Regions from separate parts of the Cupriavidus sp. KK10 genome, predicted to be linked through region 1. Evidence: predicted binding sites of a transcription regulator. Region 1 holds the regulator's gene; the other holds the start of a gene.
The links. Region 1 encodes sigma-54, which starts transcription at its own class of promoters, with help from an activator protein. Its sites were predicted from a motif close to TGGCANGNAANCTGCTTT; they were not measured.
Positions count from the first base shown of each region.

Region 2: a site for sigma-54 is predicted at 6,057-6,074, ahead of KB879_RS05895 (circularly permuted type 2 ATP-grasp protein). Genes of this name have one in related genera too.

Region 1 is NZ_CP073677.1:440,335-447,931, reverse strand. It holds gene KB879_RS02325 (SIS domain-containing protein) at 1-13, shown strand, start outside; gene lptC (LPS export ABC transporter periplasmic protein LptC) at 57-686, shown strand; gene lptA (lipopolysaccharide transport periplasmic protein LptA) at 755-1,405, shown strand; gene lptB (LPS export ABC transporter ATP-binding protein) at 1,463-2,263, shown strand; gene KB879_RS02305 (RNA polymerase factor sigma-54) at 2,399-3,880, shown strand; gene hpf (ribosome hibernation-promoting factor, HPF/YfiA family) at 3,929-4,279, shown strand; gene ptsN (PTS IIA-like nitrogen regulatory protein PtsN) at 4,735-5,190, shown strand; gene hprK (HPr(Ser) kinase/phosphatase) at 5,271-6,242, shown strand; gene KB879_RS02285 (PsiF family protein) at 6,405-6,797, shown strand; gene rapZ (RNase adapter RapZ) at 6,915-7,597, shown strand, end outside.
Region 2 is NZ_CP073677.1:1,196,309-1,203,905, forward strand. It holds gene KB879_RS05865 (RNA-guided endonuclease TnpB family protein) at 1-625, shown strand, start outside; partial or broken gene KB879_RS05870 (ComEC/Rec2 family competence protein) at 925-2,118, shown strand; gene KB879_RS05875 (MurR/RpiR family transcriptional regulator) at 2,229-3,167, opposite strand; gene KB879_RS05880 (hypothetical protein) at 3,211-3,423, opposite strand; gene edd (phosphogluconate dehydratase) at 3,422-5,317, shown strand; gene KB879_RS05890 (gluconokinase) at 5,467-5,973, shown strand; gene KB879_RS05895 (circularly permuted type 2 ATP-grasp protein) at 6,299-7,597, shown strand, end outside.

The DNA.
Region 1 (7,597 bases):
CAAGGTCATCTGAGCGGGCGCGGGCCCGGCACAACCGGCACAACGCCAAGGACACCATGCAGGCACTCCTCGCCTCCCTCAGCGGCATCGTCATGCGGCTGCTGCCGCTGCTGCTGATGGCCTTCGTGGCGGGCAGCACGTTCTGGCTGGTCCAGATCAACTCCCCCAAGGAAGACCTGGCCGCGCAAAGCACCAAGAAGCATGAGCCTGATTACTTCATGGACCGCTTCTCGGCCACCGAGCTGGCGCCGGACGGCAGCACCAAGATCCGCTTCACCGGCGAGCGCATGGTCCATTTCGAGGACGACCAGACCTACGAAGTGACCCGGCCCGCCATGCGCGCGTACGAGCCGGACCGCCCGCCGGTCACCGCCCGCGCCGATATGGGCCGCATGAACGCCGAGGGCTCGGTGATCGACCTGTACGGCAACGGCTTCGTCATGCGCCAGCAGGGCGTGGACGTGTCCAAGGACCCGCAGCTGACCGCCGCATCCAGTTATTTCCAGCTGCTGATCAATGACGACATCGTCAAGACCGACAAGCCAGTCAAGCTGACGCGCGGCCCGTCGGTGATGACCGCCAACGGCCTGATCTTCAACAACGTCACGCGCGAAGTACAATTGCTCGGCAATGTACGCGGCACCATCATCACCGGGCCGTCCCCAGGCCGCGCGCCGGGGTCCTGAGCCCCGGCCCGGGGGCCGCACCAACCCGCACCAACATACCCAGACGCCCTCAAGCAACCCCTGCCAACATGACTGCTTCCCTGACGACATCGTCCCGTCGACGCACCGCCCCGGCTCTGCTCGCCCTGGCCATGGCCTTCGGCCTGCTGGCCCAGCCCGCCCTGGCCGAGCGAGCGGACCGCGACAAGCCGATGGTGCTGGAGGCGGACAACGCCAGCTACGACGACGTCAAGCAGATCTATACGCTGACCGGCAACGTGGTGCTAACCAAGGGCACCATGATCCTGAAGTCCGACGCCGCCGAACTGCGCACCGACCCCGAGGGCTACCAGTTCGCGGTAGCCACCGCCAAGCCGGGCAAGCAGGCCTACATCCGCCAGAAGCGCGAAGGCGTCGACGAATACATCGACGGCTGGGGCGACCGCATCGAGTACGACGGCAAGCAGGAGTACTCCAAGCTGATCGGCAATGCCCGCATGGCGCGCCTGCAGGGCGCCAAGCAGGTCGATGAGATCCGCGGCGCGGTGCTGACCTATGACAGCCGCAAGGAGTTCTACACGGCCGCCGGCGGCGGCAGTGGCGACGCCGCGGCCGCCAATCCGTCCGGTCGCGTGCGCGCGGTGTTGTCGCCGCGCCAGGACCAGAAGGCCGGCGCCACGGGCAATGGCGGCTCGCCGCTGGACCTGAAGACGGCGCCCGCGCCTGCCAACAAACCCTGACGCCTGGCGCCGGCTTGCCTGCCCGCGCCAGAAACGCCTGAACGCCAGACCGTGCCAATGACCGATACCGCAACCATCGCCGACAAGCCTTCCGTCGAAGCCTCCACCGTCCTTCCCGGCGGCAGCACGCTGGTCGTGCGCCACCTGAAGAAGCGCTATGGCTCGCGCACGGTGGTCAAGGACGTCTCGCTCGACGTGAAGAGCGGCGAGGTGGTCGGCCTGCTCGGGCCTAACGGCGCGGGCAAGACCACCTCGTTCTACATGATCGTGGGCCTGGTGGCGCTGGACGAAGGCGATATCGTGCTCGACGGCGACCACATCAGCGGCCTGCCGATCCACGAGCGCGCGCGCATGGGGCTGTCGTACCTGCCGCAGGAAGCCTCGGTGTTCCGCAAGCTCAACGTCGAAGAGAACATCCGCGCGGTGCTGGAGCTTCAGGTGAGCAACGGCAAGCCGCTGCCCAAGACCGAGATCGAGCGCCGCCTGGATTCGCTGCTCGACGACCTGCAGATCGCGCACCTGCGCAACAACCCGGCGCTGTCGCTATCGGGCGGCGAGCGCCGCCGTGTCGAAATCGCGCGCGCGCTGGCGTCGTCGCCGCGCTTCATCCTGCTGGACGAACCCTTCGCCGGCGTGGACCCGATCGCCGTGGGCGAGATCCAACGCATCGTCAGTTTCCTCAAGGCACGCAATATCGGCGTGCTGATCACCGACCACAACGTGCGCGAGACGCTCGGCATCTGCGACCACGCCTACATCATCAGCGAAGGCACGGTGCTGGCCGCGGGCCAGCCCGAGGAAATCATCGCCAATGACGCAGTGCGGCGCGTCTACCTGGGCGAGAACTTCCGCATGTGACTTAACGGCCTGCCCGCGAGCGGCAGGCCTCTTCGCGGGCGCGCGTGGGCCCTCCCACAGCCAGCGGCGATCGGACCGCATAAGCGATAGCAATTTCCGTTCCAACAACGGAAAGATGCGCATAGAATAGCTCGCATGAAACCGTCGCTACAGCTCCGTCTTTCCCAGCATCTGGCCCTGACCCCGCAACTGCAGCAGTCGATCCGGCTGCTGCAGCTCTCCACGCTGGAACTGCAGCAAGAGGTCGAACAGGCGCTGACGGAAAACCCGCTGCTCGAGCGCGAGAACGACTGGATCGAAAGCCCGCTGCGCGTGGCGGCCGACGGCTCGGTCAACCTGCAGAGCGCACCGGCGCCCGCCCCGGCTGAGCCCCAGGGCAATGGCGAGGCTCGCGCCGACGGCGCGGGTGACGACGACAGCTATGGCGACAGCGGCAACGGCGACGACTACGGCAGCGGCGACTGGAGCCTGGACGACTTTGCCCGCCGCCCCCAGGGCGACGAGGATGAAAAAACGCCGATGCAGCTGCGCGAGGCCGAGCCCACGCTGCGCGAGTACCTGATGGAGCAGCTCACGCCGCTGAAGATCTCGGCGCGCGACAAAGGCCTGGCCATCTTCCTGATCGAATCGCTCGACGACGATGGCTACCTGAGCGCATCGCTTGAGGAGATCTGCACGGAGTTGCCGGAAGAACTCGAGTTCGAGATCGACGAAGTCCACGCCATCCTCACGCTGCTGCAGAGTTTCGACCCGCCCGGCGTGGGTGCGCGCAACGCCGCCGAGTGCCTGGCCCTGCAGTTGCGACGCCTGACGCACCCGCAACGCGAACTGGCGCTGAACATCGTTAGCAATCACCTGGAGTTGCTCGCAGTACGCGACTACACGCGGCTGAAGAAGGCGCTGCAGGTAGATGAAGTGGCACTGAAGTCCGCACACGAACTGATCCGCTCGCTGGCGCCCTACCCCGGCCATGCGTACAGCCGCCCGGAAGCGGACTTTGTGGTGCCGGACGTGTTCGTGCGCAAGGGTGGCGGCGGCTGGATCGCGCAGCTCAATCCGGATGTGATGCCGAGGCTGCGCATCAACGATATGTATGCCCAAATCCTGCGTGGCGCGAAGGGTGAGTCCGGCACGGCCGGACTGCAGCAAAAGCTGCAAGAGGCGCGCTGGCTGATCAAGAACATCCAGCAAAGGTTCGACACAATCCTGCGTGTCTCGCAGGCCATTGTCGAGCGTCAAAAGAACTTTTTCAGTCACGGCGAAATCGCCATGCGCCCCTTGGTTTTGCGGGAGATTGCCGATACACTGGGTTTACACGAGTCAACCATCTCCCGGGTGACGACCAATAAATTCATGGCAACGCCGATGGGTACTTTCGAACTGAAGTACTTCTTCGGCAGCCACGTGTCCACCGAAACCGGTGGCGCGGCTTCATCAACGGCCATCCGCGCCTTGATCAAGCAACTGATAGGAGCCGAAGACCCGAGGAATCCCCTTTCCGACAGTCGCATTGCCGAACTGCTGGGTGAGCAAGGCTTTGTTGTTGCGCGCCGCACTGTTGCCAAGTATCGCGAAGCCCTGAAGATCCCCGCAGTCAATCTCCGCAAGTCTTTGTAGCCGAGCCCACCGCCTGCCTGGTGAGGCTCTTTCAGAAGGAGAAGCGCTATGAACTTCAAGATCAGTGGACACCACCTGGACATCACGCCCCCTCTGCGTGAGTACGTGGAAACGAAGCTGGAGCGAATCGTCAGGCATTTCGATCAGGTCATTGGCGTTAGCGTGCTGCTCTCTGTCGACAACCACAAGGAAAAGGACCGGCGTCAGTACGCGGAAATTAATCTACATCTCAAGGGCAAGGACATCTTTGTCGAGGCGCATCACGAAGACCTATATGCAGCGATCGACGCACTCGTCGACAAGCTGGACCGTCAGGTGATCCGCTACAAGGATCGCGTGCAAGGCCACGACCGCGAAGCGGTCAAGTACCAGATGGCCGCAGCGCAAATGCAGCAATGACCGTGCCCGGCAGCCCCGCAGCGGGCTGCTGAATCAGGATTGAACAGGCAAGCCGCGCCACGAAGCGCGGCTTTTTTGCGCCCTTGCGTTCCGGGTTGCCGCCGGCATGCCGCGCCCGCACTGGCGGTGCGGCCCGGCTGTGGCGCCGGAGCCAACGCTTTTCACCCGAATGGGCAAGAGTGTTCGCAAGCGCAGCGCCAAGGTGTATGCTGCGCCATACAAAGAGAGGGAATCCTGGCCGCGCCCCGCATCGGTGCGCCGGCTCCCGGCCCGGAGGCACGATTGCATCACCATGTATCGTTCTGCACCGGCTTGCCCCGCTGCGCTGCACAATACGGGGGTAGTCGCTGCTCTATAATGGGCCGGACGCCTCCGGCCAGGCCAACGGCAGCCCGGAGCCAGCCCACTGCCCCGCGGAACGATCTGCCCGCTAACTGAAATCCTGCGCATCGCCCATGAATCGTTTGGCCAAATTGCTGCCACCCGGCAACATCACCCTGGACGTCAGCGTCACCAGCAAGAAGCGTGTGTTCGAGCAGGCCGGGCTCCTCTTCGAGAACAACCATGGTGTGGCGCGCGCCATCGTGACGGACAACCTGTTCGCGCGCGAGTCGCTGGGATCCACCGGCCTGGGCGCCGGCGTGGCGATCCCGCACGGCCGCATCAAGGGCCTGAAGCAGCCGCTGGCCGCCTTCATGCGCCTGGCCGAGCCGATTCCGTTCGAATCGCCGGATGGCAAGCCGGTATCGCTGCTGATCTTCCTGCTGGTGCCCGAACAGGCTACGCAGCAGCACCTGGAAATCCTGTCAGAAATCGCGCAACTGCTTTCCGACCGCGACATGCGCGAAGGACTGGCCACGCTGCCGACGCCCGATGCCGTCCATCAGTTGCTGATCGCATGGCATCCCTGATCCCCTGATCCCCCAGGCGGGCCGGCACCAGACCGGGCAGGCGCCAGGCGCTTCGCAAACCGCCCCACCAGTCATACCGCATGGAACTCACCGGCGTCACCTCCCAGTCCATCTTCGACGACAACGCAGCCGACATCAAACTCTCGTGGGTGGCCGGCCTGGAAGGCGCGGACCGCGCCTTCGACGTGGAGTTCGCCCGCGAAGCCACCTCCGCCGCCGACCTGGTGGGCCACCTGAACCTGATCCACCCCAACCGCATCCAGGTGCTCGGCAAGCCCGAAATCACTTATTACCAGCGGCTGGACGATGAGACCCGCAAGCGCCAAATGGGCGAGCTGATCCTGTTGGAGCCGCCCTTCCTGGTGATCGCCGACGGCATGGAGCCGCCGCCCGACCTGGAACTGCGCTGCACGCGCTCGTCCACGCCGCTGTTCACCACGCCGGTGTCGTCGGCCGCGGTGATCGACCACTTGCGCCTGTACCTGTCGCGCATCTCCGCGCCGCGCGTGACCATGCACGGGGTCTTCCTCGACATCCTGGGCATGGGCGTGCTGATCATGGGCGAATCGGGCCTGGGCAAGAGCGAACTGGGCCTGGAACTGATCTCGCGCGGCCACGGGCTGGTGGCCGACGATGCCGTGGACTTCGTGCGCCTGGGGCCGGATTTTATCGAAGGCCGCTGCCCGCCGCTGCTGCAGAACCTGCTTGAAGTGCGCGGCCTGGGCCTGCTCGACATCAAGACCATCTTCGGTGAGACCGCGGTGCGGCGGAAGATGAAGATCAAACTGGTGGTGCAGTTGGTGCGCCGCAACGACGGCGAGTTCGAGCGGCTGCCGCTCGATTCGCAATACCTGGACGTGCTGGGCCTGCCGATCCACATGGTCAAGATCCAGGTGGCGGCCGGGCGCAACCTGGCCGTGCTGGTCGAGGCCGCGGTGCGCAACACCATCCTGCGCCTGCGCGGCATCGATACGCTGCGCGACTTCATGGACCGGCAGCGCGCCGCGATGCAGGCCGATGCGGTTTCGCGCGGCCAGGGCCGCCTGCTCTGAGCCCCAGCGTTTTCATTTGCTTACAACGGCGTTGACGCAGAACGTCAACGTTCTTCAGGCATGCTCCGTTTTGTGCTGTAATGGGCATCGCGCCCGTTACGGAAGCTGCAACGCCGGCAATGGCGCGCGGCCATGAAGTTTTCCACACCCAGGAGAGCAAGCATGAAGAAACTGATCGCGATGTGCGCGCTGGTCACCCCGATGATCGCCGCCAGCGCTTTTGCACAGACCACGGCCACGCCGGCAACCCCCGCCACGCCAGCCAAGCCAGCGGCCACCGCACCGGCAACGCCGGCCATGCCTGCCACGCCCGCCACCCCGGCTACCCCGGACAAGCCCGCAGCCAACGCCCAGCAGGACAAGATGAAGGCCTGCAATACGCAAGCCGCCGGCAAGAAGGGCGACGAACGCAAGGCGTTCATGAAGGAATGCCTGTCCAAGGGCGCGTCCAAGACCCAGCAGGAGAAAATGGCTTCCTGCAGCAAGTCGGGCAAGGGCAAGAAGGGCGACGAATACAAGGCCTACATGAAGGAATGCCTGTCCAAGGCAGCCTGAGCCGCAGCCAGCGCTGCAAACTGACGGCAAAAGCATGGCGAACCGCGAGGTTCGCCATGCTTGCTTTGTGCGTGGTGTCATGACGCCTTCATCACGTGATGCTATGCTTCAGTTGCTATGCGCATCATCCTCATCACCGGCATATCCGGTTCCGGCAAGTCCGTCGCACTGAACGTGCTCGAAGACGCAGGCTACTACTGCGTGGACAACCTGCCGGCTCAGTTCATCCCGGAACTGACCCGCTACCTCGACAGCCAGGGCTATACGCACCTGGGCGTCGCCACTGACATCCGCAGCCGCGAGTCGCTCGACCAGCTGCCCGACACCGTGCGCGCGCTGGCCGCGGAGCACCAGGTCGAGGTGGTGTTCCTGACCGCCAGCACCGACGCACTGGTGCAGCGCTATTCCGAGACGCGCCGCCGCCACCCGCTGTCGGTGCGTACCGACGGCATGCCGGGCCCTGGCGTTGAACCGGCCTTCAACGACACCGCGCTGATGGAAGCGATCGAGATGGAGCGCGCGCTGCTGAGCCCGCTGGCCGAGGCCGCGCACCGCATCGACACCAGCAATGTGCGCACCAATACGCTGCGCAGCTGGATCAAGGAGCTGATCCGCGACGACAGCCAGCGGCTGACGCTGCTGTTCGAGTCGTTCGGCTTCAAGCATGGCGTGCCCAGCGATGCGGACATGGTGTTCGACGTGCGCTCGCTGCCCAACCCCTATTACGACCTGGCCTTGCGCCCGCTGACGGGGCGTGACACGCCGGTGATCGACTTCCTGCAGGCCCAGCCAATGGTGCT
Region 2 (7,597 bases), 760 kb from region 1:
CAGCGCCATCGGCATCGACATGGGCATCGCTCGCTTTGCCACCATGAGCGATGGCACTTTCCTCGCGCCGCTCAACAGCTTTAGGAAGCACGAAGCCAGACTGCGCCGTGCGCAGCGGGCGATGAGCCGCAAGACGAAATTCAGCAACAACTGGAAGAAGTCCAAGGCCCGAATCCAGCGTATCCACGCACGCATCGGTAACGCCCGCCTCGACTACCTGCACAAAGCCACGACCACGATCAGCGAAAATCAAGCGATGGTGTGTATCGAGGACCTGAAGGTACGGAACATGTCCAAGTCAGCGGCCGGTTCAAGCGGGCAACCGGGCAAGAACGTCAGGGCCAAGTCCGGCCTGAACAAGGCCATCCTCGATCAGGGTTGGTACGAGTTCGGGCGTCAACTGGAATACAAGCTAGCGTGGAATGGCGGCTGGCTAATAGCTGTGCCGCCACAGCACACCAGTCGCACGTGCCCTTGCTGCGGGCATGTATCTACCGAGAACCGGCAGAGCCAGGCGAGCTTCGCCTGTGTGGCATGCGGCTATGCGAATCACGCCGACGTGGTCGGCGCGATCAACATTTTGGCGCGGGGGCACCGCGTTGCAGCCTGTGGAGAGTCGGCGTAGTCAAGCCGCTCTACGAAGCAGGAACCCACCGAAGTGACTACGTAGAGCATCACGTAGCGCCGTAGGAATCCTCGTCCTTTCCGCCGTAAGGCGGCAGCCGAAGGCTGAGGACGGGGGGATGTCAATACGCCTATTGGCTGCTGGCGCAAGGCTATGGCGCCACCGGCTATGTGCGCAGTGCGCAGGGCCCGCTCCAGGATGTGTCAGGAGAGCGGCTGGCGTGGCAAATAGAAGCCTGGCGCGCCGCCGTGCGCGATCACCTGCGCGCGGCACTGCCGGCCGATGCGCGCTTCGGTCCGGTGCTGATCGCACTGGTCATTGGCGACCAGCGTGGCATCGACGCGGACGACTGGCAACTGTTCCAGCGCACCGGCGTCAGCCACCTGGTTGCGATCTCCGGGCTGCATATCACCATGATCGCCGGCATGGCGGCGTCGCTTGCCGGGCTGCTGTGGCGGCATTCGTTCTGACTCGGCCGCTGGCTGCGCCGGCCGTTGCCGCTGTGGCTGCCGGCCCGGCAGGCCGCGCTGGTGGCGGCCGTGGCCAGTGCGCTGGCTTACGGATTGCTGGCCGGCATGCAGATCCCGGCGCTGCGCACCGTGGCCATGCTCTGCGTGGCGGCCATTGCGGTGTGGGGTGCGCGTGCGCCGCCCGCCTCGGTGGCGCTGGCCTGGGCGGCGCTGGTGGCATTGCTGCTGGATCCGTGGGCGGTGATGTTGCCCGGCTTCTGGCTGTCCTTCGGCGCGGTGGTGGTGATCTTCTTCGCGGCCCGGCCCGGGCGGGATGCTTCGACGCAAGGGCGTTGGCAACGCATGCGTTCCACGCTCGCCGCCGGGGCGCGCACGCAGTGGGCCGTGACCATCGGGCTGGTGCCGCTGACGTTGGTGCTGTTCGGCCAGGTATCGGTGGTGTCGCCGTTGGTCAATGCGGTGGCGATTCCGCTCGTCAGCCTGGTGGTGACGCCGCTGGCATTGCTCGGCGCGGCCTTGCCGATGGCACTGGCCGGGCCGGTGCTGGCGGTGGCCCACCTGGCCATGGTGGCGCTGGCCGCGGTGCTGGGCTGGCTTTCCGCGCTGCCATGGGCGATGTGGGAAGCGGCCAGCGCGGGGCCGTTGGCGCTGGTGCTGGCCGCGCTCGGGGTCGGGCTGCTGGTCGCGCCGGTCGCCACCGCGCGCGTGCGCCTGCACGGCGGGCTAGCGGTTGGCATAACCCAGCTGGAACACCGCCGCCGACGGGCGCACCGCCTCCAGCCAGGCTGCGCCGGACGAGGTGCCGCTGCCATGGTGGGCCACCACCAGCACGTCGGCACGCAGCGCCTCGGCCGGCAACCTGTCGATCAACGCACGCTTGCGCTTTACCGTGCTGCATCCGCTCGCGGAGCAGGCGCAGCAGGCCGCCATTGCCAGCAATGCGCGCAGCTGCGTTCGCCACCCGACTGGCGAAGTGTGGGAGCGCTGCGGCCGCGCGGGTGTCCTGCGCTACCGGACCGATGAAACCGGCGCGGTGACCATGGACACCGCGCCCGGGGGCTTTGCGTTGTCAATGTTCCGGCAGGCGCAGCCGCGCTACTGGCGGGCGCGACCGCCGGCGCCGCGTTAGCGAGTCAGCTGGCCTTGCGGCGGCGCGTGCGGGTGGCGGGCGTGGCTGGCTCGGCCGCAGCGGGCCTGGCGCGGCTTCGTGCCGGCGGTACTGGCCGGGCCGGCTCCGCACCGGCGATGCGCCGTTCGCGCAGATGCGCCTTGGCGCGCTGCAGGCGGGGGGCGACGGTGTCCGCGCGCGCCAGCGCCACGCCGGCGGCCAGGACGTCGCCCAGCACCAGGTGGCTGATGCGCGAGGTCATCGGCGTGTAGACCTCGCTGTCTTCCTCGACGTCGGAAAACACACACACGTCGGCCAGCCGAGCCAGCGGCGAGCCGCTGTGCGTGATCGCCAGCACGCTGGCGCCGCTGCTGCGCGCCAGCGTGGCGGCGGTCAGCATGTCCCAGGTGCGGCCGCTGTTGGAGACCAGCACGGCCACGTCGCCACGGGCGAGCAGCGCGGCCGACATGCTGAACACATGCGGGTCGGAATACGCAACGGTCGGCATGCCCAGGCGGAAGAACTTGTGCTGGATATCCAGCGCGACGATGCCGGAGTTGCCGCAGCCGTAGAACTCGATGCGCCGCGCGCCGGCGAGCAGCTGGATGCCATGCTCGATCTGGTCGGCGGAGAGCGCATTGCGCACGCTCATCAGCGTGGCAATGGTGCGGTCGAAGACCTTGCCGGCGATGTCCGCGGGGCGGTCGTCGGCCGCTACGTCCTGGTGCACGAAGGGCGTGCCGCCACCGACGTTCTGCGCGAACTGCAGCTTGAATTCGCGGAAGCCGTCGTAGCCCAGCGCCGCGCAGAAGCGCGCGATGGTGGGCTGCGACACGCCGGCGCGCTCAGCCAGTTCGGGCATCGACAGCCGGATCACGGCGGCGCCATGCCGGGCGACATAGTCGGCCAGGCGGCGTTCAGAAGGGCGGAGCGTGTCGTAGACGGCTAGGATTCGGTCGCGCATGGCGGCGGGGTGGCAGTGTCGGGGGTTCGGATATGTAGAGATTCTACATCGGATGGCGCCGCATCTTGCCCGAAATGGTGCGTCGTCCGCCCTCGGGGTTTGCCCTGATTCCGGGAATTTCTGCGCAATTGTGATGCATGAGCAGGTCGACGGCGCGCTTGTGCTCGGTATAATGGCAGCGATCTGTAGAAAATCTACATGCGATGGCGCGGCATTGCCGCGCTGCCACCCAGCCCACAAGGAACGTCTCCGCCATGCCTTCTGCCGTCCATGCCGAGCTTCTTGCCGTCACCGAGCGCATCGTTGCGCGCAGCCGCGCCAGCCGTGCAGCCTACCTTGCCCGCTGCGAGCGCGCGCAGGCTGAACTGGGGCCGCTGCGCGGCATGTCCTGCGCCAACCTGGCGCACGGCTTTGCCGCACTGCCGGCCAACGACAAGCTGAAGCTGCGCGTCGACCATGCGCCCAACCTGGGCATCGTCACCGCGTACAACGACATGCTGTCGGCGCACCAGCCGTACGAGCGCTACCCCGCCGTGATCCGCGAGGCCGCGCGCGCGGTCGGTGCGGTGGCGCAGGTGGCTGGCGGCGTGCCGGCGATGTGCGACGGCATCACGCAGGGCAACCCGGGCATGGAGCTGTCGCTGTTCTCGCGCGATGCGATTGCCATGGGCACCGCGGTGGCGCTGTCGCACAACACCTTTGATGCGGCCCTGATGCTGGGCGTGTGCGACAAGATCGTGCCGGGACTGCTGATGGGCGCGCTGCAGTTCGGCCACCTGCCGATGGTGTTCGTGCCGGCGGGCCCGATGGCCAGCGGGCTGCCCAACAAGGAGAAGGCGCGCGTGCGCCAGCTATACGCCACCGGCCAGGTCGGGCGCGATGCGCTGCTCGAGGCCGAATGCCAGGCCTACCACGGCGCCGGCACCTGCACCTTCTACGGCACCGCCAACAGCAACCAGTTCCTGATGGAAATCATGGGCCTGCACCTGCCGGGCGCGGCCTTCGTGCACCCGGACAGCGGCCTGCGCGATGCGCTGACCGCGGCGGCCGCGCAACGCGCGATCGCCCTGCGCGCGCGCGGCGACGAATACCTGCCGCTGGCGCGCATCGTTGACGAACGCGCCATTGCCAACGCCATGGTCGGCCTGCTGGCGACCGGCGGCTCCACCAACCACACCATCCACCTGGTGGCGATGGCGCGCGCCGCGGGCATCGTCATCGACTGGAATGATTTCGACCTGCTGTCACGCATCACGCCGCTGCTGGCGCGCGTCTACCCGAATGGCTCGGCCGATGTGAACCACTTCCATGCCGCGGGCGGCGCCGGCTTCGTCATCCGCGAACTGCTGCAGGCCGGTCTGCTGCACGAGGACGTGCAGACCGTGGCCGGCCCCGGGCTGGCCCGCTATGCGCAGGAGCCGGTGATGACCGACGGCGTGCTGCGCTGGCGCGACGGCGCGGCGCACAGCGGCGACGCGCAGGTGCTGGCGACGGTCGCGGAGCCTTTCTCGGCCGAGGGCGGGTTGCGGCTGATGCAGGGCAACCTGGGCCGCGGCGTGATCAAGGTCTCGGCGGTGGCGCCGGAGCACCGCGTGGTCGAAGCCCCGGTGCGGGTGTTCGATGCGCAGGAGGCGCTGCAGGCGGCCTTCGATGCGGGCGAGCTGACCGGCGACCTGGTCGCGGTGGTGCGTTTCCAGGGGCCGAACGCCAACGGCATGCCCGAGCTGCACCGCCTGACTCCGGTGCTGGGCGCGCTGCAGGACGCCGGCCACAAGGTGGCGCTGGTGACCGACGGCCGCATGTCCGGCGCGTCGGGGAAGGTGCCGGCGGTGATCCACGTCGGCCCCGAGGCGCTGGCCGGCGGCGCGCTGGCGCGCGTGCGCGATGGCGACCGCATCCGTGTCGATGCCGTTGCCGGCACGCTGCAGTGGCTGGGCGACGAAGGCGAATTCGCGGCGCGCGAACTGGCCGCGGCGCCGGACGACGATTTCGCGCAATTCAGCCTGGGGCGCGGCCTGTTCGGCCTGTTCCGGCGCCACGCGCGCATCGCGGAAGAGGGCGGCAGCGCACTTGACCTGTCTGAGGCGGATGCCGAGGCCGGCGCAGGCCGGCGCCAACGTACCGCAGCGGCGCAATCCGTCGCACAATAGCCAGGCCTGAGGCCGATTTTCCCCTGAAGTTTCCTGCGGGGCGGCAGCGCCCCCGGGCGTCCTTGCGCCGCCGCAAGGACGCCCAGCTGGACCGACAAGGACAGACAAGGATGGCGACACCATCCGATACCAAGACCGACGGAGCAGACATGATCTATATCCTGATGGGCGTTTCCGGCAGCGGCAAGACCACGGTCGGCCAGTTGCTGGCGCAGCGCCTGGGCTGCGGCTTCCATGACGCCGATGCATTCCACAGCGACGCCAACAAGGCCAAGATGCACGCGGGCATCCCGCTGACCGACGAAGACCGCTGGCCGTGGCTGGCGGCCATGCGTGCCGCCATCGACGCGGCCCGGGCCGAAGGCCGCACCCATGTGTTCACCTGCTCGGCATTGCGCCAGGCCTACCGCGACCGGCTGACTCCGCCCGACGGCGGCGTGACCTTCGTCTTCATGAAGGGCGACGCATCGCTGATCGGCACGCGCCTGTCCGCGCGCACGGAACACTTCTTCAACCCCGACCTGCTGCAAAGCCAGTTCGATACGCTGGAAGAGCCCAGCGACGCGCTGGTGCTCGACATCCGCCAGTCCCCCGAGGCGCTGGTCGCCACCATCCTGCAGGCCACGGTGTCGCAGGGCGCCGGCGCGGCGCGCTGACCGCGCCGGCCGTTCCGGTCGGCTCGTTCCCGCGCAGCCCGCAAGCGGCCGCCAGCCTGGCTGGCGCCCGTTTTTGCGTGCGCTGGCAGACATCTTGCTAGTTCACTTTCCGTGCCGGCCGGCACCCGCCAGCTTGCGGGATTCGCCGGTACGGGTATGCTGAAAGGGCCAGTGACTCGACAGTATCGCCGTGGGCGCCCCGAACGGGCAGGCGCGGCGGGCTGGGGACAGGAAAGCCAGGGCAAAACCAGGGCAGCCGGTAGCGACCACGAAGTCGCAATGAAGCGGTAGCACCGGAAGCCCGCGACATGGAGGAACGGCCATCATGGCGGGGCGGTATTTCGACGAGATGCTGGACTGGCGCACGGACGGGGCGCAATTAGTCATCCAGGCGGGGCAGGCATTGCCTGAAGGCGCGGTGCGCCCGCATTACCGGCATTTCGCTGACTGGCTGGCGCGGCAGTCTGAAAGCACGATGGGCAACAAGCGCGCCGAGGCCGACCTGATCTTCCGGCGCGTGGGCATTACCTTTGCCGTCTACGGCGACAAGGATGAGGCCAACAGCGGCACTGAACGCACCATTCCGTTCGACGTGATCCCGCGCATCTTCCCGGCCAGCGAATGGGCGCTGCTGGAAAAGGGCCTGCGCCAGCGCGTGGCCGCGCTCAACCGCTTTGTCCACGATATCTACCACGGCCAGGACATCATCCGCGCCGGCGTGATCCCACCCGACCAGATCTACAACAACGCCCAGTACCGGCCCGAGATGCTCGGCGTCAACGTGCCGCACGACATCTATGCGCACGTGGCCGGCATCGATGTGGTGCGCGCCGGCGAGGGCGAGTTCTACGTGCTGGAAGACAACCTGCGCGTGCCCTCGGGCGTGTCGTACATGCTGGAAAACCGCAAGATGATGATGCGGTTGTTCCCGGATCTGTTCGCGCGCAACCGCGTGGCGCCGGTGGCCCACTATCCTGACCTGTTGCTCGACATGCTGCGCGGGGTGTCGCCGCAGGCCATTGCCGATCCTACCGTGGTGGTGCTGACACCGGGCATGTACAACTCGGCGTACTTCGAGCATGCCTTCCTGGCGCAGCAGATGGGCGTGGAGCTGGTCGAAGGCAGCGATCTCTTCGTCGAGGACGACCACCTGTTCATGCGCACCACGCAGGGCCCGCAGCGCATCGACGTGATCTACCGCCGCGTCGACGACGACTTCCTCGACCCGCTGGTGTTCCGCCACGATTCCTCGCTGGGCGCGGCCGGCCTGCTGTCGGTCTACCGCGCCGGCAACGTGACCATCTGCAATGCCATTGGCACGGGCGTGGCCGACGACAAGTCGATCTATCCGTACGTGCCCGACATGATCCGCTTCTACCTGGGCGAAGAGGCGATCCTCAGCAACGTGCCGACCTATATGTGCCGACGCCCGGACGACCTGCAGTACGTGCTGGACCATATGGAAGAACTGGTGGTCAAGGAGACCCACGGCGCCGGCGGCTACGGCATGCTGGTCGGCCCGGCCGCGACGCGGGCCGAGATCGATGCCTTCCGCGAAGTGGTGAGGGCGCGCCCGGAGCAGTACATCGCGCAGCCGACGCTGGCGCTGTCGACCTGCCCGACC